Regions from separate parts of the Lysinibacillus sp. FSL K6-1151 genome, predicted to be linked through region 1. Evidence: riboswitches for the same ligand, from Rfam matches in the RefSeq annotation. Region 1 holds a riboswitch; each other region holds the start of a gene.
The links. Region 1 has a riboswitch for S-adenosylmethionine ahead of MHI04_RS01880 (O-acetylhomoserine aminocarboxypropyltransferase/cysteine synthase family protein). Riboswitches for the same ligand answer to the same signal wherever they lie in the genome.

Region 2: linked by a shared signal. The riboswitch ahead of MHI04_RS01010 (methionine ABC transporter ATP-binding protein) and the one ahead of MHI04_RS01880 (O-acetylhomoserine aminocarboxypropyltransferase/cysteine synthase family protein) in region 1 are both predicted to bind S-adenosylmethionine.
Region 3: linked by a shared signal. The riboswitch ahead of MHI04_RS19675 (bifunctional homocysteine S-methyltransferase/methylenetetrahydrofolate reductase) and the one ahead of MHI04_RS01880 (O-acetylhomoserine aminocarboxypropyltransferase/cysteine synthase family protein) in region 1 are both predicted to bind S-adenosylmethionine.

Annotation. Positions count from the first base shown of each region.
Region 1 covers NZ_CP152040.1:384,053-392,212, forward strand. The annotation lists gene MHI04_RS01855 (hypothetical protein) at 1-374, opposite strand, end outside; gene chrR (class II chromate reductase ChrR) at 580-1,311, opposite strand; gene MHI04_RS01865 (succinate CoA transferase) at 1,671-3,194, shown strand; gene MHI04_RS01870 (DASS family sodium-coupled anion symporter) at 3,263-4,744, opposite strand; gene MHI04_RS01875 (glycerol-3-phosphate acyltransferase) at 4,941-5,573, opposite strand; SAM riboswitch class I at 5,729-5,842, shown strand; gene MHI04_RS01880 (O-acetylhomoserine aminocarboxypropyltransferase/cysteine synthase family protein) at 5,954-7,255, shown strand; gene MHI04_RS01885 (hypothetical protein) at 7,592-7,978, shown strand.
Region 2 covers NZ_CP152040.1:201,733-209,892, forward strand. The annotation lists gene MHI04_RS00990 (hypothetical protein) at 1-12, shown strand, start outside; gene MHI04_RS00995 (M20 family metallopeptidase) at 95-1,300, opposite strand; gene MHI04_RS01000 (MetQ/NlpA family ABC transporter substrate-binding protein) at 1,313-2,173, opposite strand; gene MHI04_RS01005 (methionine ABC transporter permease) at 2,221-2,883, opposite strand; gene MHI04_RS01010 (methionine ABC transporter ATP-binding protein) at 2,873-3,898, opposite strand; SAM riboswitch class I at 4,006-4,114, opposite strand; gene MHI04_RS01015 (CaiB/BaiF CoA-transferase family protein) at 4,369-5,553, opposite strand; gene MHI04_RS01020 (sensor domain-containing diguanylate cyclase) at 6,036-7,595, shown strand.
Region 3 covers NZ_CP152040.1:4,066,757-4,074,916, forward strand. The annotation lists gene MHI04_RS19675 (bifunctional homocysteine S-methyltransferase/methylenetetrahydrofolate reductase) at 1-1,722, opposite strand, end outside; SAM riboswitch class I at 1,814-1,914, opposite strand; gene MHI04_RS19680 (protoporphyrinogen oxidase) at 2,014-3,408, opposite strand; gene MHI04_RS19685 (globin-coupled sensor protein) at 3,641-4,933, opposite strand; gene MHI04_RS19690 (tetratricopeptide repeat protein) at 5,558-6,844, opposite strand; gene MHI04_RS19695 (YdcF family protein) at 6,917-7,933, opposite strand; gene MHI04_RS19700 (hypothetical protein) at 8,118-8,160, shown strand, end outside.

The DNA.
Region 1 (8,160 bases):
AAGAGTGTTTTTGCGTGGTCATTTAATGTAAAGATTTCATGTAAATAGCCTTGCAGTAATCTATTTTCGTACGCAAAAGAATGTGTGGATTCGCGTTCTAAAATATAGGATAAAAAAAGAGTATGTAAAACAGCTACTTCTAAATTTTGTGTATTGGTAATAAATTTTAAGTTGAGAATAGAGGTATGGGAAACGAACTGATTAACATAATCAATAGCCTGTTTATACAGTGTCAAATCAACATTAGGCTCTAATCGTTTTCTTAGCTGTGTACATGCATTATTTAATTCCTCTATTTTTAAAAATAAACCTCTTACACTTCTTTTATGTTGTTGTTCTAAAGTACGAGCAAGATGTTTATTGATATTGGACATTATTCATTTAACTCCTTTCATCCATTAGGGATCATTTATTAATATGAATGGAATAGCTGGAAAAGGGAAGAGGCTTTTCGTTTAATTTATTGGTGAACTTACTATCTATATCGAGACAAAATCACTAGCCTTAATATCGATGAGTAATAAAATTATGAAAAAAATGGGGTTCTAATCATACGATAGTAACCCCATTTATATTTGGTTATTTCCAGTTAAATCCTTTTGTAGCTAAAAACTCTTTGATATGAGGACGTCGTTGTTCGACTAAAAAATCAGCCATTTGTTTAGTCCAATTATCAATTTTTCTGTTTGATGAACGATTATTGTAATACATTTCCATTGTCTCATTATAAGCTGGTAAAAGCTCTTCATATTTTTCAACATTGTATTCATTTTCATGTAGTATGGCAGATACAGGTAAACGTGGTTTTACTTCATTGCGACGAGCTGGGACACCGATTGTCAGACCGAATAATGGGAAAACGTGATCAGGTAAATTAAACAATTCACTTATTTCAGAAGGTTTATTTCGTACTCCTCCAATATAGCAAATTCCATACCCCATTGACTCTGCTGCAATAACAAAATTCTGTGCAAACAATGAAACATCTGCGACACCAACAAGGACATTTTCAGCTGAATCAGCCACAATGTCTACTCCCTCTAATTTTCCTGCCATTTGAAGACGCTTGAAATCGACGCAGAAGACAAATGCACCACCTGAAGTTTCATATTGACGTGGGTTACCAGAGAGTAAACCTAATTTTTCTTTTTTATCTGCATCTGTTACCCATATAACACTATAGGCCTGCACAAAATGGGATGTTGCAGCCATTTGTGCTGTTGCGATCAAATCTTCGATGATTTCCTTTGAAATTGGTTGTCCATCATAAATACGTACCGATGAATGATTGCGTAATAATTCTTTAACCATTTAAAAACTCTCTCCTTTATGCGTGCTTTATATCAAGAGCATAGCACGCTTTGTCGCCAAAATCGAATGAAAAAAAGATAGATAGTTATATTTAAATAGTTTACAAATGTAGAAATTATCTCGTAAAGTAAAATATTTCATTTAATATAGATTAAATATTCTAAATAGTTTAAAATTATTGAAGCGACTGTTTATTTGGTTGTGCTACCAAAAAATACAATTTCTTTATTCAACGGATGTTAGTGTTTATCTGATGCAACATTATTTGGATAAAGATATAGCTTCTGACGAATGTCACACATTTAATGGAACCAAATATGCAAGTTGAACAAAAATATAGTGGGATGGGGGAATAAGGAATGGAAGAAAAGTTAGCGAAAAAGCTTCGCCATGAACAATTGCGGAGCAAGATTGTAACAGCAGAAGAAGCAGCATCTTGGATTAAAGATGGTATGGTATTAGGGATGAGTGGATTCACACGTGCTGGCGATGTAAAAGTCGTACCTCTTGCACTTGTAGAGAAAGCTAAAAAAGAGAAATTTCAAGTAGATGTCTTTACAGGTGCATCACTTGGTCCTGAAGTAGACCAATATTTAGCAGAAGCAGGTGTCATTCGTAAACGAGGCCCTTTCCAAGCAGATGCTGGTATTCGTAATAAAATCAATAGCGGTGATATCACATTTGTAGATGCCCATCTTTCTCATAATGCTGAACTTGTTCGCCAAGGTATTATAGGTCCTATTGATTTCGCGATTATTGAAGCTGCTGCCATTACAGAAGACGGCTTATTAATTCCTACAACTTCAGTTGGTAACTCTCCGATTTTTGTACAAGAAGCAGACCAAATCATCATTGAATTAAATGTAGCACAGCTTGATGCATTAGAGGGAGTGCATGATATTTTCGTACCTGCGCCACAAGGTAAGCGTGATCCAATTCCTTTGCAAAATGTGTCTGATCGTCTTGGTATAATTGGGATTCCGCTAGATTTAGATAAAGTAAAGGGCATCGTTATTTCAGATATATTAGATGCGCCATCAACAATTGTTCCTGCTGATGAGGAGACAGATGTAATGGCGAATCATTTATTAAATTTCCTACGTGAAGAGATTAAAGTAGGTCGCTTAACAACGAGCTTGCGACCAATTCAATCAGGAGTAGGCTCGGTAGCAAACGCCGTATTGTTAGGCTTTAAAGATTCTGAGTTCGAGAACTTAGAAGTTTATTCAGAAGTTCTACAGGATGCAGTATTTGAATTAATCGATGCAGGGAAAGTAAATTTCGCTTCCGCTACTTCTATTACCCTTTCAGAGCAAGTAGGAAACCGTGTTTATGGGAACTTTGAAAAGTATGCTGATAAATTAGTATTACGTCCACAAGAAATTTCCAATCAACCAGAAATTATTCGTCGACTCGGACTTATTTCAGTGAATACAGCATTGGAAGTTGATATATACGGCAATGTTAATTCAACACATGTTTCTGGTACAAAGATGATGAATGGCATTGGAGGGTCTGGTGACTTTGCACGTAATGCACGTCTAGGGATTTTTGTGACGAAATCGTATGCTAAAGGTGGCAACATTTCAAGTATTGTCCCTATGGTTTCACATGTGGACCATACTGAGCATGATGTGGATGTCATCGTAACTGAGCAGGGTGTAGCTGATTTACGTGGGCTTGCCCCGAAAGAGCGAGCGGTGCTTATCATTGATAATTGTGCACACCCCGATTATCGTGAGCAACTATGGCAGTATTATAATGATGCCAATGAGGCGACTGGTGGACATCATACGCCACACGATCTAGAAAAAGCACTGTCATGGCATGTTCATTATGCAAAAAGTGGGACAATGAAGGACTCTGCGTTTACGAAACAATAAAATACCATCATTAAAGCCTTGAAGGACAATTGTGCTTCAAGGCTTTTTGTTGTGAGCATATTAGAGTTTTATAATAATCCAATCCATTTCCAATAAGTAGCTGAGAACAGAAGAATTAGAAGGAAGCCGATAATCGTTAATGGAATACCAGATTTCAAGAAATCCTTTGTTGTAAATGCTCCTGTCCCATAGGCAAGCATATTTTGTGGTGCGCTAATTGGTAATAGGAAGCCAAAACTTATGACGAATTGTTGCACGATGACAAAGCCAACCTGATCAACATTCGTTGTTAATGTAGAGGCTAGTACGATGAATACAGGTATCAGTGCAGAGGCTAAGCTTGTTGCACTTGCAAAGCCTAAATGAATTAAAATATTAAATAATGTTACGAGTGCGATGGTTGCTAGTATTGGCATCGTATCTAGCCCAAGTGAACCAAATACTTTATCGGATAACCATGATGCACCTTCCGTCTTAAGTAAAATGGTTCCTAGCATAATACCTACGGCAAAGACGATAATTGTCCCCCACGGGATATGAGGTTCAACTTCCTTCCATGAATAAACACCGATTTTAGGCATTAATAAAATAGCGATGGCAATAATTGTGACTGTAGTTGTGTCAAAGGGATGCAATTTCCCTTCAGTTGCCCAGAAAAATAGCAAAACGATTGATGTTATGATTAAGCGAATTTCAGGAGCCTTCAATGGGCCAAGCTCTGAAAGCTGTTTTTTGATGACCTCTTTACCACCTTCGATATTGCTAGTCTCAGGCTTAATTAAAGCGATCATAATGAAAAATAGAGCTACAGACATAATGATTGAGAAGGGGGCAGCATAGAGCAACCAAGCACCCCAGGAGATATCCACATTAAATTGTTCCTGAATAAAGTTTAAAGCGACCATATTTTGAGCTGCTGCTGTCTTGATACCGATATTCCAAATGGAAACGGCTTGTACCGAAGTAATAACAAGTAAAGCGGCGAGTCGACTATCGCGTGGTAAACCAAATGCTGCGACCATCCCTAGCAATATTGGTACGACTGCGCCTGCACGTGCTGTGGCAGAAGGAACAAAAAAAGCGAGGGCTATAGAAACTAAAATGGCGCCGAATACGATAGCTTTTGTTTTTGTTCCTACAAGTGAAAGGATCCAGAGAGCAAGCCGTTTATGTAAGTTGGTAATTTGCATGGCTGCTGCTAAAAAAAGAGCTGCTGCTACTAATGCGACAGCGGAATTACTAAATCCACTTAAGGATAATTTTAAAGCGCCAGCAGTTCCTAATTCTGTAGCAGGATCGTCCATTGATGGAGCGAGCCCTAGTAGAACAGTTACAAGTGCAATGATCATGGCTGAGCTAACGGGATAGGACACGGCCTCTGTTACCCATAGGATGACTGCGAATGCTAAGATGGCTAAAGCTCGTTGTCCAGCAATCGGTAAGTCACCGTTATTAGGTAAAAAAGTAATGATGATTAGTAAAGCAAAGGCCAAGCCAATCCATAGTGGCTTTAAATTCCGTTTCGTAGCTGTTTGATTGGGTGAAGACATATTTTCTCATCCTTTCTACGATAAATATGACGATTATTATCCATAACATCGGTTAGTAAAATGTTTTATTAAGATAAGAACTTGTCTATTTTATTGTAAAAAAATAAGTATGCAGAATAGCTGCTTTTTACAGCGATATAAGTAGATAAAGAGAAAATATACGGTCATAAAAAATACAAAAATATCCATTGTAATATTATTTCTTTTTCTTAAATGCAGACGTTACTTTAGGCTCTGTACCCTTCACTAATCGTTGGATATTTTCGATGTGCAGGATAATAGCTATGCCAAAAAGAAGGACAGCAATTATAGTTGGGCCAATTCCAGGAATCCATAAATATGTTGCCGTACAAAAAACGAGATAAAACTCTAGAACACCGACAATTAAATAGTTAGTTGCAAAGGATAAAATGACAAATAAAATAAGTGCAAATAAACCAATCTTCCAATCTACAGCAAGTAGAATTCCAATAATAGAGGCAGTTCCTTTCCCACCATTGAAGCCCATATAAAATGGGAAATTATGACCCAAAATAACCCCTGCAGCAATAATGTAGGTCAGGAGCCATATTTCTCCTTCGGTTAAATGCGGAGCATCTGCTAAATAAAAGTGTGCACCGATAATAGCTACAACGCCTTTGCCAATATCGATTAGGGCTACTAAAACGCCATATTTCCAGCCGAGGGAAAGTGTAGCATTAGAGGCACCTGCATTGCCATGGCCAGCTTTTTTTAAATCAACCCCCGATAAAAATTGTGCCACTTTAGAGCCGTGAATACAGCCAATTAAATATCCAACTAAGAGAAAAATGATCACGGCTTTTACCATAAAAATACTCCTTTCAAATTTTTTTCTAAATTAGTGTATGCGTTCATATTACGTATAAGAGCTGACAGAAGTTTCGGAAAAAATAAAATTTACATATTGACAGAAAAAAACTCTATGTTTATACTGTGTTACAACGATGGAAATTGAATCTCATACTCTTATCAAGAGCGGCGGAGGGATAGGCCCTATGATGCCCAGCAACCAGTAAGTGATGAACTTACTAAGGTGCTAATTCCTACAGATTCTTACTTGGATCTGGCAGATAAGGGGAGGAAAACTTGCAACCGCAACCCTCTTCTTAACAGGAGAGGGTTTTGTTTTCTACACATAAATCCTCCTCATCTCCGGTACCATCGTAAAAAAATAATTGGAGGTACACAATGACAAATTTTAAACCAGAAACATTGCTGTTACATGGTGGTCAAGAGCCAGACCCAGTGACGGGCTCTAGAACAGTTCCTGTCTATCGCTCAACTGCTTTCGTATTTAAGGACACTGCTCATGCGCAACGTCTTTTTGCCTTAGAGGAAGCGGGGAACATTTACACACGGATTACAAATCCGACAGTGGATGTTTTTGAAAAGCGTGTGGCCTTATTGGAAGGTGGAACAGCAGCAGTAGCACTTTCATCTGGTGCAGCAGCTATCGCATTTTCCATTTTAAATCTAGCTGGAGCAGGCGATGAAATAGTAGCAGGTAGTTCTTTATATGGTGGTACGTATAATTTATTTGCTAACACATTACCGAAGTATGGCATTAAAACAATTTTTGTAGATGAAACAAACCCAGAGAATTTTAAGGCTGCGATTACCGATAAAACGAAAGCTGTCTTCGCTGAAATTTATGGTAATCCAAGTTTAAAAGTTTTAGATATTGAAGCAGTAGCTAAGATTGCACATGCTAACAGTTTACCATTAATTATCGATAGTACATTTGCTTCTCCTTATGGTTCCACACCAATTGAATACGGTGCAGATATTGTTGTTCACTCCGCAACTAAATGGATAGGTGGTCATGGTACAACTTTAGGTGGGGTTGTTGTAGACGCTGGTAAGTTTGATTGGACTAGTGGACGATTCCCTGGATTTACGGAACCAGATGCTTCTTACCATGGATTACGTTACGGAATTGATACAGCTTCTGCTGCTTTTGCTACGAAGCTACGCGTACAGTTGTTACGTGACTTCGGTCCAACATTAAGTGCTGACGCAGCGTTTAATTTACTACAAGGTTTAGAAACGCTTCATTTGCGTATCCCTAAACACAATGAAAATGCGTTGGCAGTTGCTGAATATTTACGAAACCACCCATCTGTGGAGTATGTAAACTATAATGGCCTAGAAGATTTTGCGACACATGATTTGGCGAAAAAATACTTGAAAAATGGCTTCGGTTCTGTGCTTACATTTGGCATTAAAGGTGGACGTGAGGCTGGTCGAAAGCTAATTGATAGCGTGAAGCTGTTTTCACATGTAGCAAATGTAGGGGATGCCAAATCGCTCATTATTCACCCAGCATCTACTACACATCAGCAATTATCAACAGATGAATTAATTCAAGCTGGCGTAACCGAGTCGCTCATTCGCTTATCCATCGGTTTAGAGGCAGTAGAGGATATTATTGCTGATTTAGAACAAGCCATTACGCTTGCCACAACAACTGAACAAACTGTAGAAGCTTAAGTTTTAGAACGCAAGGGAAGATGTTGTAGAGTTTACGTATTTTCTCATTCGAATTGCCTCATTTGGCATTGCGTCAAACGTTGCTACATCAACCAAGTATAAAATCCATCAATTATCAGAACTTTTTTAAAAATAAAACCAAGTATTTTTATGTGTATTATTGACTTAGTTAATTCCGTGTTATATACTAGGGAATAAGTTAAGAATACGAAAATTCTTGTTATAAGGTAAATGTTTTCATAAGTGCTCCCCCCACTTTTGAATATATAGAAGAAGAGTGGTCGCATAGCCAGTGACTGCTCTTCCAAAAAAACTGATGATAAAGGAGTGTTTAAAATGGGTAATATCTATAGTGCACAAAACATTGCATCCTATCTAATTTATGAGCTGAATGAAGGTCATGTCTTTGTCAACAATCAATCCATTCAACACTTACTTACATCAGTCGATAAAAAATGGAAGCAAGTCTTTGGTCATACAGCATTTCAAGAGTATGTTGTGGCTGAAGAGGAGGGCTATACTGTAAAGGAAGTTTTTGAGGCATATGAACATTACGGTGTGAGCCATATTGCACTTCCTGCAACAGAGCTTTACTTAAAATACGGTACATTTCAATTAGTGGAACGTACGTATGCAATACCAAATTTTACAGAAGAAGAAATTAGTCTTGTTCAACAAGCTTTAACACATTATCGTTATCAATTGCTTTCAAAAGCAAGTTGAAAACCCCCATATATTAAAGCTCATTCTCTGCTGCTACAGGGAATGAGTTTTTTCTTTAGAGGTCATTAAAATAGTAACAAGATGATGGGTGTCCAAGCATACATATATAATAGAAGAAAGACATTCATATATTTAAATGGAAATAGTCAATTTTTGTTCAAATCTTATAGATCAACTAAAAA
Region 2 (8,160 bases), 180 kb from region 1:
GCATATGTATAAAAGTAGGGCTGTCCAAAAAGTTGATCTTCGGCAACTTTCTGGTACAGCCCTGTTCCATATGCAAATAATGTTAGAATGAGTTTTAGAAGTTTTCTTTCTGTGCCTTCGCTGTCTCAAAAGAAGCTTTTATTTCACTTAAAAGATCACTATCTTTTAATAAGCGATAGCCAGCTGAAGCAAGTGCTTTTGCTCCTTTTATTAAAGCTGCATCACCTTCAGGGGATTTAGCAGCTTCTCTAAATTCATTTGTATGCCCAATTAGATCGTCTGGGCCAATTTTTATATATGGATGTGCTGTTGGAACCTCGTAGCTAATATTCCCAGCATCTGTTGAACCTTTGCCTTGTCCTCGAATTGTCCAAACCTTTTCTCCTAAAGCCTCTAACTCCTCTTGTAAAATATTATCTAGTACAGGATTTAGCACAAAATCCTTTACTTCATTTTGGAATCGTTCAATTTTTACCGTTGCCCCGGTTGCTAGTGCAGCACCTTCAGCAATTGCACGTACCTTTACTGATACCTCCTCTGTTTTTTTCCATGAATCCGCACGAATGAAGAATCTTGCTGCTGCATATTCAGGAATAATGTTTGGTGCATCCCCACCATGTGTAATAATTCCATGAATTCGAACATCTGTAGGAAGCTGCTGGCGTAGAGCATTAATCCCAACAAAAAGCTGGATCACTGCATCTAATGCATTAATTCCTTCCTCAGGAGCCCCTGATGCATGTGCGGCTTTCCCGTAAAAATGAAAATCAAGTGGATCAACGGCAAGTGTTTCGCTTGTTAGAGATGTTTTTCCTGCTGGATGAATCATTAAAGCGACATCTACTTCCTTTAAATAGCCATGTGCTACAAAGCTTCCCTTTGCACTGCCGTTTGGACCACCCTCTTCAGCAGGTGTTCCTAAGACGACGACACTTCCACCGGTTTCATCTAATGTTTTAGAAAGAGCAATTCCGGCTGCGACACTCGTTGTTCCGATAATATTATGACCACAGGCATGCCCTAAACCTGGAAGAGCGTCATATTCAGCAAGAAAGGCAATTGTTGAACCAGGTTTTCCACTGTCTTTCACTGCATAAAAGGAGGTTTCATGTCCAGCAACGGCTGTGTCTACTTTAAATCCTGCATTCGTCAAGATTTCTACATGCTTTTGACTTGCGAAAAACTCCTGATTCCCTATTTCTGGATTGGCATGGATTGCCTGGCTAGTTTCAATATACAATGCTTGATTTGTTTCAATGGATTCCTGGATTAGTTCAATTCCCGATAAAGTTTTGCTCATATTTATCTCCCCCTATAGTCCTTTGCTTTGTTTTATTAACTCATCTTTTGATAAATCAACAACAATAGATCCTCCATTTGTTTCTGCCTCGACTGCCTTCATTACGTCTTCCTCATGATACAGCTCGACAATTCTCTGATATGTTTTATTATCTTGATCATCTGCTCGTGCAGCAAAAATGTTCACATAAGGTAAGGCGTTTGGATCGTTGGCATCTTCAAGATAAATGGGGTCCTTTACGGGATCAAACCCAGCTTGTCCAGCAACTCCATTATTAATAACGGATGCAACTACATCTGGTAATACACGTGGTGTTTGTTGAGCTACAATCGGTAAAATGTCTAAATCTTTCGGGTTGTCGACGATTTTACTTGGGTCACCGAAGAGACCAAAATCATCTGCCAATTTAATTAAGCCAGCTGATTCTAATAATCTTAATGCACGAGCCTGGTTGGAAGGGTCATCAGGGATAGCAATTTTGTCACCTTTTTTAATTTCGTTAACATCCTTCACTTTCTCTGAATATATTCCCATTGGAGCAATAACAGTAGCACCGATTGGAACTAAATCGACATTATTTTCTTTAGTAAATTGTGTTAGAAACGCGATATGCTGAAAGGAATTAATATCAATTTCTTTATTTGCTAATGCCTGATTCGGCAATGTATAGTCAGAGAACTCAACAAGCTCAATTTCAATCCCTTCCTTTTTAGCTTTCTCTTTTAAAATCGGCCATACTTCACCATCTGTTCCAGTTACACCAATCTTTACTTTTTCTTCTTTTTTAGCATTATCTGTAGCTGAATCAGACCCACAGGCAGCCAATGCTAATACGGCTGTTAAAACTAATAAAATACTAAACCACTTTTTCATTATTAATCTCCTCTTTCGTTGTTTTATTCAAATGAAAAATGTCCTTCTTACCGTCGCATAATTTTTCTTGATAGCTTATTCCCAATCCACTGCGCAATTTGTACAAGAATAATAAGAATAATAACGGTCACAAGCATGACACTTCCATCAAAGCGTTGATAACCATATGTCATTGCAATATGACCTAAACCGCCTCCGCCAACTGTACCAGCCATTGCAGAGAAATCTATTAAACCGACTGTCACAAACGTTAAGCCTAAAATTAACGGTCCAAGTGCCTCTGGAATTAATACAGTAAAAATAATTTGTAGAGGACTTGCTCCCATTGCCTTTGCGGCTTCAATTACCCCAGGGTCAATGCTAACTAAGTTATTCTCTACTACTCTCGCAATACCAAATGATGAGGCAATCGTCATTGGAAAGATTGCTGCCCACGTACCAATCGTTGTTCCAACAACCATTCTTGTTAATGGGCTAATGGCCACTAGAAAAATAATAAATGGAACTGGGCGAATAATATTAATTAAAAAATTTAACAATTGAAACACGAATTTGTTCTCTAAAATATTTCCTTTTCGTGTCACATATAGTAGTAAACCTATTGTTATACCAAGAATAGAACCGAAGATAAGGGTTATAATAACCATTAAAATCGTTTCACCCGTAGATTCAAAAATACGGGGCCAAAAAGTCGTCCAATCAACCTTCATTGAATTTTACCTCCTCAACAGTTACAATGTCTTGTAATTCAGTAAGAACACTAGGTATTTTATCGCTATGTCCCTCAAATGAGACGAGCAAGTTCCCATAGAACTTCTCCTGAATTTCTCGGACAGAGCCATAGACGATATTAACGTCCACATCAAATTTTCTTGTTACGCGAGAAAGGATAGGATCGCTAGCAATATCACCTTTAAAAATAACACGGTATAAATTTTTGCCGCCTTTTTTTCTCCATTCCTCTAATAGAGATGCAGATGGTCGATCTTGCTGAACCGATTGAATAAACCGTTGAGTCGTTAAATGCTGTGGATTTGTAAATATATCAAAAACTGAATTAGATTCAATTACTGCTCCATTTTCCATGACTGCTACTCTGTCACATATTTGTTGGATGACATTCATCTCATGTGTGATTAGCAAAATAGTGATTCCTAAATCCTTGTTTACTTTTTTGAGAAGGCGGAGAATTTCCCCAGTTGTATCTGGATCGAGCGCTGAGGTTGCTTCATCACAAATTAATATATCAGGGGAGGTAGCAAGCGCCCTCGCAATGCCAACCCGCTGTTTTTGGCCTCCAGATAATTGCTCAGGGTAATCGTTCGCTTTTTCTGTAAGACCAACAAAACTAAGAAGTTCTGCAACTCTTTCATTAATTTCTTTTTTAGGCACTCCCGCCAGCTTAAGTGGATAGGCTACATTTCCAGCTACCGTTCTTGAGGAGAATAAGTTGAAATTTTGAAAAATCATGCCGATTCTTCTTCTCAGCTTTCTTACCTCTTTTGGTGTGAGCGAATTAATATCAACACCTTGTACTTGAACAGTGCCGTGGGTTGGACTTTCTAATAGATTCACAAGCCGCAATAATGTGCTCTTTCCTGCACCACTAAATCCAATAATTCCAAAAATCTCTCCTTGCTGAATTGAAAGAGATACATCTTTCACTGCATTCACTTCACGATCACCAAATTTAAAGGTTTTCGCTACATTCTGAAATTCAATCATTTACTTGCTCAACTCCCTATTTAAAAATAAAGAACAAAAAGGACCTTCCTTTTGTTCTTATCGATTAAGAAAAAAGGAAGGTCCCCACTATTGAAGAAACTACTTCCTTCTCATCTTTCAAATGTAAGTACATTTGCAGGAATTGGCACGGTATTATGTTAATAACCCGCTGCCGAGACTTCATTGGGCCTGTCCCTCAGTCTCTCTGGATAAGAAGAAATTATCGTATTTAATTGTCTGTTAAGATTTAAACAATACTATAATGCTTGATGAATTATATGTCAACATTTCTTTTAAAAAGTTTTATTAGAAAAATAAATCCATTTACTGTTATAACAGCAGGAGTACATTGGTAGCCGCGTTTTTTCTAGTGAAATAATTTATGCTTATGTTACTGAGGATGTCAATGAGCAGGCAGCCATAAAAAGGTTCAATTTGAAAATTGCCTACTTCCAAATTGAACCTTTCCGTTATTCTAAAACGCCCTTTTCTCGTAAACTAGCAATTTGTTCATCATTATAGCCAAGTGCAGTTAATACTTCTTCATTATGCTCTCCAAGCTTGGCACCGACATACTTGTACTCAGGCTCAGTGCCATCAAATTTAAAGGCAGAAGCAATTTGCTGTTGCATGGTGCCATCGCTTTTTGGAATATCGACGATCATGCCGCGAGCCTTCAACTGTGGATGCTCACATGCTTCTGGAAAAGTGAGTACAGGCTCTACACAACCTTCAAAATCCTCGTTAAATACCTCAAGCCATTCCTCATATGTCTTTGATAGAAAGGCATCATGAACAGCCTCTTTAAAGCGTATTTGCGTATAGTAAGAATCATTAAAGGTATTATCAATCAACTCAGGAATGTCGAGTGCTTCACAGAGCAGTTTACGAAATTGAGGTTCTAAGCTACCGACAGAGAAGAAGCGTCCATCTTTTGTTTTGTAAAAATCATAGTAACTGCCTCCGTTTAAAATTTCTTGCTCTGGCTGTGGTACACGACCACCCCCAATAAACGCAGCACCATACATAGCATTCAGCGAAAAGACAGCATCTGTCATACTAATATCTATGAATTGTCCTTCGCCTGTTTTTTCACGATGAAGGGCAGCAGCCAGTACCCCAATTGCGGCATGCATTGTCCCTCCAGCTATATCAGCTAGTTGAACCCCCATGGAGACAGGCTTTTTATCCTTATGGCGTGAATAATCGAGTAAGCCTGCTAAAGATAAATAGTTATTATCGTGTCCAGGTCGATTGCTATAAGGTCCAGTTTGTCCGTAACCAGTAATCGCACAATAGATAACCTTTGGATTTATTTCCTTTAGAGCTTCATAGCCAATGCCAAGGCGTTGCATGACACCAGGCCGAAAACCTTCGATAATAACGTCATACTCTTGCACCAGTGATTTTACAATGTCTATAGCCTCTGGTGATTTAAGATTTAATGTAATTGATTTTTTAGATCGATTTAAATGTTGATGAATGTAAGCCTCATGATCTTCATCATAGGGAGGCATAATTCGTGTTAAATCAACGCGCTTTGAAGATTCAACATGGATGACATCTGCTCCTAAATCAGCAAAAATCATTGTCGCCATTGGCCCTGGTAGTAATGCAGAAAAATCGAGAATTTTTAACCCTTGTAAAATGCCCAAATCTTCCAACCCCTTTTTGTGTAGGCTACACGACCATCCCATTGATGGAAGCGTAGCGCTTTTCTCATAATCCCCATTGTGTGAAAAGCGTAACGTTCGATTCTGTATTAATACAGTTTATTTTATTTTAAAGAGTATTATAACAGAATAGACCTTAACTTGCCTATGCTATTTTTCATTATAAAATAAACATTTCAACTTTCATATGTCAGAATAACAATAAAAGTAAAAAAATTTAGAATTTAGATTTTTTATCAAATTTCAGACAATAGTTGTCAGTTGTTAGAATATTTAATTTAAGAAAATAAATTGTAGAATTTTGTTTACTAGCTAGCTATATGATACGACCCTTTTTATTGATACAATCCTAGTGGTGTATTGGATTCTTCTTACGCAATTTGGAAATGATACTATTACCCCATTTATTAATAAAGTATCTCTCAAAAAATACATATAAAATTAACGTAAATAGGAGAGAAGAAATGAAATCACATCAATTAAAACTAAAGCATTTAATTATGGGAGTTGCGATGGCAGCATTCTTTTTCACGAGCCTTGGTAGTGTTTGGGGCGGATACAGAATGAATATTGACTCGATAAAGGAAAATACACTAGAAACGAATAGGGTTTATGCTCAAAAATTGGCATCTACTGCGGATTCTTATCTACATGAATCTTTCCAAATATTAGGTTATAGTGCAACTCAGATACAAGCAAAGATGGACGATGCGCAAGCATTGAATCAGGAAACAGAACGTTTGAGATTGCAAAATCAAATGTTTAATTCTGTAGTAATAACAAATGCAGAAGGATTGGTTTTATCCGTCTCTCCACCATCTATTGAAATAAAGGGAGAAATTTTAACATCAATCGGTGCTAAAGAGGCGTTATCCAAAAGGACACCACTTATCTCTAAACCATATGAGGCGATGACAGGACGTCTCATCATTTTTATTTCTCATCCTATTTTTTCCGACTCCAATGAGTATTTAGGAATGATAGCAGGGACTATTTATTTAAAGGAACCAAATGCCTTTAAAACTTTACTGGGAGAGCATTATAGTAAGGACGGCTCTTACGTATATGTAGTTGATTCAGATGGACGTGTTATCTATCATCAAGACCCAAGTCGGATTAATGATGTGGTAACGAAAAATAAAGTCGTTCAATCGGTGATATCAGGAAAGAGTGGTGCTCAACTTGTTGAGAACACAGAAAGAGTGAAAATGCTTGCTGGCTATAGTACAGTCCCATCAACAGGATGGGGCGTTGTCGCCCAGAAACCTTTAGACGTAGCACTAGCCCCTTCCTTTGATCGTGTGCAGGAAGTCATTATTAAATCTGTACCCCTTATGATTCTATCTATTATCATTGTACTTTGGGCGGCAGCACGCATTGCCAACCCTTTGCAGCAACTAGCAAATTTAACGGAGGAAAGTTTAGATAAGAAAAATGTAGAAGGTTTAAAATCTGTAAGTGGATGGTACTTTGAAGCTTATTCTTTGAAGAATGCCTTGGTTCGGAGTTTATCATTTTTACATGGACAGGTCTCGTTTTTCAAGGATCAATCTACTGTTGATCCACTGACGGGAGTTACGAATCGACGTACAATGGATTCGATGCTTGCCGAATGGTTAACGAACAATGTACCACATGCAATTATTTTACTAGATTTAGATCACTTTAAAAGTGTGAACGACACATATGGTCATGCAGTAGGCGATAAAGTTTTGCAATTTTTAGCCAGTCATATGGAAGCTGTGGCTCGTGAAGGAGATGTATGCTGTCGATATGGTGGCGAGGAATTTGTCATACTGCTACCAAATACGGCAGCAGAAGAGGCAGCACAAGTGGCTGAACAACTACGAGAAATTTTGGCAACAACAGAAAGTCCATGTGGCAGACCCATAACATTATCTGCAGGAATAGCTGCCTATCCAGCAATGGCAGATTCAACAGAGGAACTAATTAAAGCAGCTGACGATGCACTATACCTTGCGAAACAAGAGGGACGCAATCAAGTAAAGGTTGCGGAAATATAAATGCAGTAAAAAATGAAACAAAGGGGCTTACAATTTTGAATTTCGGGGTAATTGATTAATGCAAACATCATTTGGGCAAGCTACTTGTAAGTCATCCGCCATATGACTTCCTAAACCATGTTCAAATGATATGTAACTCGGGTCACATCTCTTGATCGACTTGACAAGACGTAAGGTTATCCCCCTTTCCCTTATGACACCCCAAGGACGACTAGATGTATGCCTATATATCGTGAAAAGCCAAGCGAGCACCGATGCTCCTTGGCTTTTTTGTTGTGTGGATGAAGGGAATTTATTTTGTTATTAGTGAGGGTCAAACGTGGCCACAATGGTTTGAAGAGGAGAGAAGTGGTGATATCACATGGAAGAGCTCGTCAAAGTGTAGAGCCCGTTCTAAAAGTGGGAAAAGATGCTCATTAAGAAGGGCTATCATTCCAAAAGAAATAGAAAGGTGAGTCAAAATGGCGAATCACTCAGTTAGCAAACTGAAAAATTAATCACCATTTCAGAAATAGAAAGGTCATTTGATTAATCAAGAAATTTACCTGACTAATTTAGATTTATC
Region 3 (8,160 bases), 960 kb from region 1:
CACCTCAACTAATTCCTTCGCAATGGCAATCCCCTCAAATGTTGCACGTTCTTTATCTTCACCACAGGCCTTCATTCTTGTTAAGGCATCTTCAGATAATTTTATGCCTGGCACCTCATGATGTAAGAATTCAGCACTTTTATAACTTGTAACGGGCATAATACCAATATAAATAGGTGCTTGCAAATGCTTGGTTGCCTCATAAATTTCCACAATTTTTTCCTTCGTATATACTGGCTGTGAAATAAAGTAGTCTGCTCCATACTCAATTTTCTTCTCTAAGCGTGCCACAGCACGATCTAATACACGGACATTTGGATTAAATGCAGCAGCTACTGAAAAATTTGCTTTTTTACGAAGTGGTTTACCTGAGAAGGAAATGCCTTGATTTAACTGCTTAATTAATTGGATCAGCTCCATTGATGAGACATCATAAACACTTGTGGCACCTGGGAAGTCCCCAACTTTTGTTGGATCACCAGTAACAGCTAACACATCATGAATTCCTAATGCATTTAACCCCATTAAATGTGATTGCAGACCGATTAAATTACGATCTCGGCATGTAATATGTGTTAGAGGACGTACACCATTAGTACTCTTCAACAATGCACCCATAGCAATATTGCTAATACGTGGAGAAGCCAGAGAATTGTCTGCCATCATGACGACATCTGCTCCTGCATCATACAATTGTTTTGCCCCTTCCAGAAAACCATCAATTTCCAGATGTCTAGGTGTATCTAGCTCTACAATGACAGAGCGTTCGCGCTTTACTTTTTCATGAAGAGGTTCATACTTCGTTGGCTCTGCTTCACGAACAATTTGAATCTTCTCCGGTTTGGCATACTTTTCATGAACTGGTGATAACTCTTCTAAATACTTCTTCGCTGCTGCTATATGCTTCGGTGTCGTACCACAACAGCCTCCAATTAAGCGTACCCCTTGATCACGTAATTCCACAGCCGCTCGACCAAAATATTCAGCTTCTGACTCATAAACGACACGACCATCTTCTAAGTCAAGGAGTGAAGCATTCGGATAAGCCGACATAAATGCCTTATCAGGAAGTTCTACACCTTCAAACGCCTGAATGGTATGGTGTGGACCTAAACGACAATTGACACCCACAATATCCGCACCAAGTTTTTCTAGCTCATGCAGGGCGTTATTTAAAGACATACCGTTTTGTAAAACACCAGGTTCGTGCATGGAAACTTGCGCAATAATCGGTAATTTTGTCTTTGTCCGTAGCATCTTTAAGGTAGCTGTTAATTCTTCAAAATCATAATAGGTTTCGAGTAAAAGGCCGTCTGGATTCCCAGCAAGTAAAACACTCGCTTGCTCCTCAATAGTTGCTAAGATTTCATCTAACGTTGCATCACTTTTACGAATACCACGAATACCACCAATTGTCCCTAAGACAAACTGACCTCCATCTGCCGCAGCTCGCTTTGCGATTGTAATCGCTGCTTCATTAAATTGTTGGACACGCGATTCTAATCCATAGCGAGCTAATTTAATGGCATTTGCACCATACGTATTCGTTTGGATGATATCAGCACCAGCTGCAATATATTCTCTATGAATCTTTTCAATTAACTCAGGTTTCTGTACATTCATTTCCTCATGACAATACTCCAAACCATAGCCATAAAGCACTGTGCCTATTGCGCCATCTGCCGTCAATACATGCGTTTTTAACCTTTCAAGCAATCTCATTAAACTAGCCTCTCTTCCTATATCTCTGTATAATAAAAAGCCTTCTTTTATAAAAAAAAGAAGGCTTTAATGACTCATCATTGTTTTTTCCTTCTCATCTTCGACTCAATGGTCTTCTGGATTTAGCACCTGACAAAAAAGTTGGTTGCTGAAGCTTCAATGGGCCAGTCCCTCTGCTTCTCTTGATAAGAATGTAGTATGAATTTTTTAAATAATTAAAAGAATCATATCGTTTACTGACGAATGAGTCAAGACTATTTCACATAACAAAGAAATTTTTCACTTAAAAGCTTAGAAATTGGCTAGTTCCTTTGCAAGCTCCTCACCGATTTTTTTCCCATTTTGAATACAAGCACCAATCCCTACCCCAAAGTATGAACAACCTGCGATGGATAGATTAGGATAGTTTTCTTGTAATTCTTGAACTAAACCTTGTAATGCTTCACGGTGAGCTAGATCATATTTTGGCATTTGATCAATCCATTTTGTGACATTAATAACTGTTGGCTGTTCCTCTATTCCTAGGCTCTTGCGCACATCCTCTAAAGCAACCGCTGCTAATTCTTCGTCAGACATGGCACGGAGTTGCTCATATGCTGGATTGATGCTTTTATAAAAGAGTCGCACAAGTAATTTATGATCTCTTGATGTATGCCTCCATTTACGACTTGTCCAAGTTGCAGCATTACATGTAACATCAGAATTATGTGAGACAATATAGCCCGTTCCATCTGCTGGCAATCTAGAGTCTGGTACATCAAAACCTAAATAGATCGTAATTGCTGAAGCTGTCGTAAATTGGTCAAAATAACGGTTTAATGATTCATCCTGTAGTAGGCCTTGAACAGCCTCATTCGGCAGTGCTAAAACGACATAATCTGTCTCGATGCTTTCACCATTAGCTAAGGCAATTGAATAGTGGTTTTCTTGCTTTTGAACATTGACAGTTGCGACACCCTTGATGATCTCTACATCGGTTAATGTTTGTTCGAGACGATCAATTAGAGAAGATAAACCGTTTTTGAACGATATAAACTTTTTATTGGCTGCTTTAGCAAATTGCTCACGATTCGCATCAAAGCCTTTTATGATACTTCCATACTCGTTCTTATAGTCAATCAAGTACGGTAAAGTAGAGGCAATCGAAAGCTGGTGTAAATCACCTGAATAAACACCTGCAAGAACGGGTGCAATTTGATTTTTTACAAGCTCTTCCCCTAAATAATAGGTTAAAAACTCTCCAATTGAACTTTCCTTTGTGAAGTCTTTGTTTGGTAAAGTCAAATCTTTTAATGCATCTTGTTTACCTTGCTCTGTAATCAATGTGCTTTGCTCCAAGGATGCCAAACTCATTGGTATTCCAAAAGTAGAATCTGCCGGAATGGCATGTAATTCATTATTCGTATAAATATAGGAAATACCTGTTTCGTTGTAAACTAGATTCTCCTCAAAATCAAGCTCCTGTACAAGCTCCATAACACCTTTATGACGAGCTACAATCGAGTCAGCACCTGTTTCCATAATAAAACCTTGCTCATGTGTTGAATATAATTTGCCCCCTAAATATGTATTTTTTTCTACAAGCACTAGACGCACATCTACATTATTTTCCTTCACTTGACGTTGTAAATAATGCATTGTGCATAATCCTGTAATACCGCCACCTAATACAACAACTGTTTTCATAGTAACCGCCCCTATTTTTAGTTCTTCCTACAGTATAAACTTATTTTCATTGAAAATTACGTTAAACCCTTTACAAATTTAGCAAAAATAGAGCTACCTCATCTGTGAGATAGCTCTAGCTTAATCATATGGAATTTCCATTTCAAGGTTTACAAAAAATACACATATTTATAGGTACTATAGTGTTTAATATGTCTAAAAAATACGGAAACATAAACGTTAATTTAGTAGTCTATCCTTTTAGATTTTGGGAAAAGCTCGCTAAGTTTTCTGCTGAATTCGTTACTTCTGTAAATGATGTCCCTAACTCGTTTAATATCCCGACGATTGCTTGTATTTTCGTTGCCATACAGTCGTTTTGATCCTTTGCTTCTGTCATGGCTCCCAATATGCTTGTAAATTGACCTTCAGTTTGTAACATGTTTTCCTCACCTGACGCCACTTCATCTTGAATATTTGCCAGAGAATGCTCTAATTTCTCTGTCCGTTCACTCGTTTTTTTCAATAACAATGCCACCGAAGTAACCGAATCCTTCGTTTGAATAGATAATTTACGCACCTCATCAGCCACTACACTAAAGCCTTTGCCCGCTTCTCCAGCACGCGCCGCTTCAATTGCAGCATTCAATGCCAACAGATTGGTTTGATTAGCAATATTAGTAACAACATTCATGATTGTCTCCATTTCCCTAGACATATCCGATAATTGTTCAATATTTTCTTCTATATCATGAAGTGAATGAATAATATTAAGCATATTTTGTGATTGATTTTTTAAACGTTCACGACCTTCAAGTGCTTGATTTTCAGCCAGTGTTGAGACATCAAGTGATTTTTTAGCCAATTGTTTAATTTCGTCAGATTGCTTGCTTAAGCAGCAAAATGAATTATTTGTTTCCTGAGAAATTGTGGCAAGTGCTTCGGAAGAATCAACAATTTGTCGTTCAATAGCTTCTTTCTCATGCATCATTTTTTCTTTCATTTGTTCTACAGTGTTTTCAAAAGCCTCCAAAACGAGCTGCTGCTCGAAATTACAAATTTTCGATATGGCCCTGATCGTATTAAATTGATCTTGGGGGTGCTCTATATTTTTTTCGACTAAATCAATAAATGATATGGATAAATCTTGGAATGCGCAAATATACCATTGGGTTCTAAGCCCAATATGAACATGTACCTTTGCAATTTTTACTCGTCTTTGGTAATAAACCTCATCAATGGTTCCGTTAAACATTTCAATAATATGCTGCCGTAGCGTTACTTTAAGTCTGTCTACAGAACTATGATGACTAATAATATCTACCAAATGATGCTCTGTTCCTATCATGTTGTAAAAACGGTTTACGATGTGATCTACATTGTCCATAACATATGGCTGGAAAGCTTTTAAATATTGTAAGTCTTGCTTCGTTAGATTCAGCATTTCAATTTGTTTCACCATTGATTGGCGAGTAGACAAATCCATTTTTACTGTATATTGCTGTAAATCCAATACCTTCGTCTTTCTCTGTTTTTGAAAAATCACACATCTTCCCTCTTTCATTCCGTTTACTTTCAGCAGGCTGAGAAACACCAAATCCCTTTTTTAACATATTGATTGATACAAGAAAAAATACCGATAAAAACAGATTAGCTATTATGCTATGGGCTAATACTCTTTCTGTCTGGCACACTTCCTCCAAAAGCATGTCGAGTACCTCTTTGTACAATCACATAAAAAATATTCCCGCTCAGCAAGCAGACCTAGTCAGTACATGACTAACAGTAGACTTATTTACGTATGCTTTATTTCAAAATCACTCATTTACATTAATCATTTTATAAATTGCTGTCAATCTTATCGATTCCGTTTTTTTACATATACCACACCAAAAGTCCCTATCTTAAAATTAATGGTAATGCATAAGAAAAAAGCTACCACAATATTATTTGGTAGCTTTTTTACCCGTTTTCTTGTTTATTATGCCTATTTTTTTTATTTTTCTTATCCTTTTTTATTAATCTTCTTTAAATATCACTATATCAATATTTTTTACCCTCTCCACGAGAGCATCCATATACCTAAAAATACAACCCATTTTAAATCAAAAGTTTTATAAATGTATGGCAAATAAATAATTCAAATAAACTATATTTTTTCACACAAAATTTACAATCCTTTAAGTTCCTGTAATATTTTAGAAGCTTCTGCAACACCAGCATCTGCTGCGAGGCCATACCACTTGATGGCTTCTTTTAGGTTTCTAGCAATTCCTTCACCTTTATTGTAAATATGCCCTAGTTGTAGCTTAGCGTCCGCGTCTCCTTGAATTGCAGCCTGTTTAAACCAATGAATACCTTTTTCGATATTGCGTATACCAGTTAGTCCATTACTCCATATATAGCCCAAATCATAAAAGGCATCTACATGATATTGTTCAGCCGCTCTTTCATACCAAAAGAGGCCGCGGTTTACCTCCTTTGTTTGACCCAAGCGTCCCTCTAAATATATTCCACCAAGCCGATATTGCGCTTCGACATAACCTAGCTCTGCTGATTTTTTGTAGGCATTGAAAGCTGCTTCTACATCTGCTTCAACACCCAGTCCCTGCTCGTATATAATTCCTAACGTAAACATCGCCTCTGCCACATTTTTTTCAGCAGCATAATCAAACCATTGTTTTGCTAATATAAAATCTTGCGGTACGCCTTCCCCATTGAAATACATATCCGCTAAATTATTGGCGGCATCCGCATGCCCCTGTAAAGCTGCTTTTTCATAGTATGAAAAAGCAAGGGAATCATTTTCTTCCACACCAATCCCCTCAAAGTAAAAATTCCCTAGTACGTATTGAGCATCTGCATGATTCTGAAGCGCTGCTAATTCAAACCATTTCAATGATTTTTCAGGTTGAAAATGTTCACCTTCTCTAGCGTTGTAGTATTCTCCCAATTGATATTGTGCATCTGCGTCTTGTTCTTCAACTGCTTCTTTATATAAATCAATAATGACTTCATGATCTAAATCCTCTTCATCTAAAATAGGGAGCTGTTCATCTTGATGACGGAAGTACCACTCCACAATATCAAGTACATCATCAACTACTGCTATACGGCTTGCTAGCTTTTCTAACGAAGAAATTTGCCAAACAAGGATATAGATAGATTCGGGAATGGCATCACGCAAGACATCGTCATATTCCGCTAACAATGTTAAAACATTCTCCTGTATGGACTGAGATTGTTCTGAATGGATAATTTGTAAATGCCGTTGTTGCTGTTCTTTCAATAGCCCTCGCACTATTTGATACAATATTTTTTGCAAGGCTGTTAGGGTAACTTCCGTGAATGTAAGTAATTTTATATTTTGAGCAAACCATGTATTTTCTGACTGTGTCAGATTTTGTAGGGAATCAATTCTTTCTTTATTTCGCTTGGCTAACATTTGCTCGTACATTATTTTCCTCCCTTGCACACTATGTAAAAAAACTGCCTTGCCACTATTATATGGAAGACAGTTGAAATTTGGTTACACATATGCTCTCAATAATAAGCCAACGAATAGCGTAATGATTAAAAAGACTGTAATATGGGCCCATTTATACATATCTAATAAGCCTATAAATTCTCGTGTAAATGCATTGGGAACATAGTAAAAGGCTGTCTTTGAGCCAATTCCTTCTGCATCTAGCTTTGCTTTCTTAGCATAAATACTTGCACGAAATACATGGAAATTATTGGTCACAAATAGCGAACGATATTTTTCTCCCTGCGCATGATGGTCCATTATTTTTTTGGAAAAGACCATATTTTGTTCTGTATTGGTCGATTGATCTTCGAGCAATATCTTGTCAGTGGGAAGATGATGTACATCTATTAAGTATTGTTTCATGGCATATGCCTCGGTTAGCTTTTCGTCATTGCCTTGACCACCAGAGACAATAACAAAAGCTCTCTCCCCATACTTTTTATACTGCTTTACTGCCTCATCTAAACGACTTGCTAAAAGTGGGGGCACTTTATCCCCAATTAACCCTGAGCCCAATACAATAATATAATTTGGTTCATAGCGTATGGGTGTAAAATGATACAGTATTGCATAGGCAAGGACACTTGTGTATAAAAACATTGTATAGCCAAAAACCAAAAACGCATAGAAGAAAAGAATATGCCAAAGTATATTTTCTATTTGGATAAAAATGACGAAAACATACCATATCATCATAATAACAAAACTTAGTCCGAGAATGGCTAACATTAAATTACGTACTTTACGCCCTTCCTTCTCTAATAATACTTTACTATTGAAAAACATTGCGATTGATAAAATAAACATAATGCTTGGAAAGCTTCCCAATATAATAAATATCCCCATTTCTGAAATAATCCCCTGATCATTTGACAGCAATAATGGATAGTGCATAATGAACGCTCTTATCATATATATCCCTATTAAACCTAGTGCTACCGCATTGAGAAAGCGCCTTTTTTCTGTTAAGTACAATACGAGAAATAATGTGGTGAAAAGTGTTAAAGTTAGTAGCATCGTTTCACTCCTTTCTATTGCAGAATTTTCACAATCATGGCATTTGTCACTACTTGTTCAAATTTGATGATATAGCTCAATTATTGAAGGCGTTTGTTTTATTTTTTAATATAGTTCATGTAATATTACTATATAAGAACTAGTTTATGACCAAATTCAAAATTATATTGGAGGAATGTAAGTAATGAAAAAAATTCTTGCCGCTCTTTTTGCAGCGACACTGATAT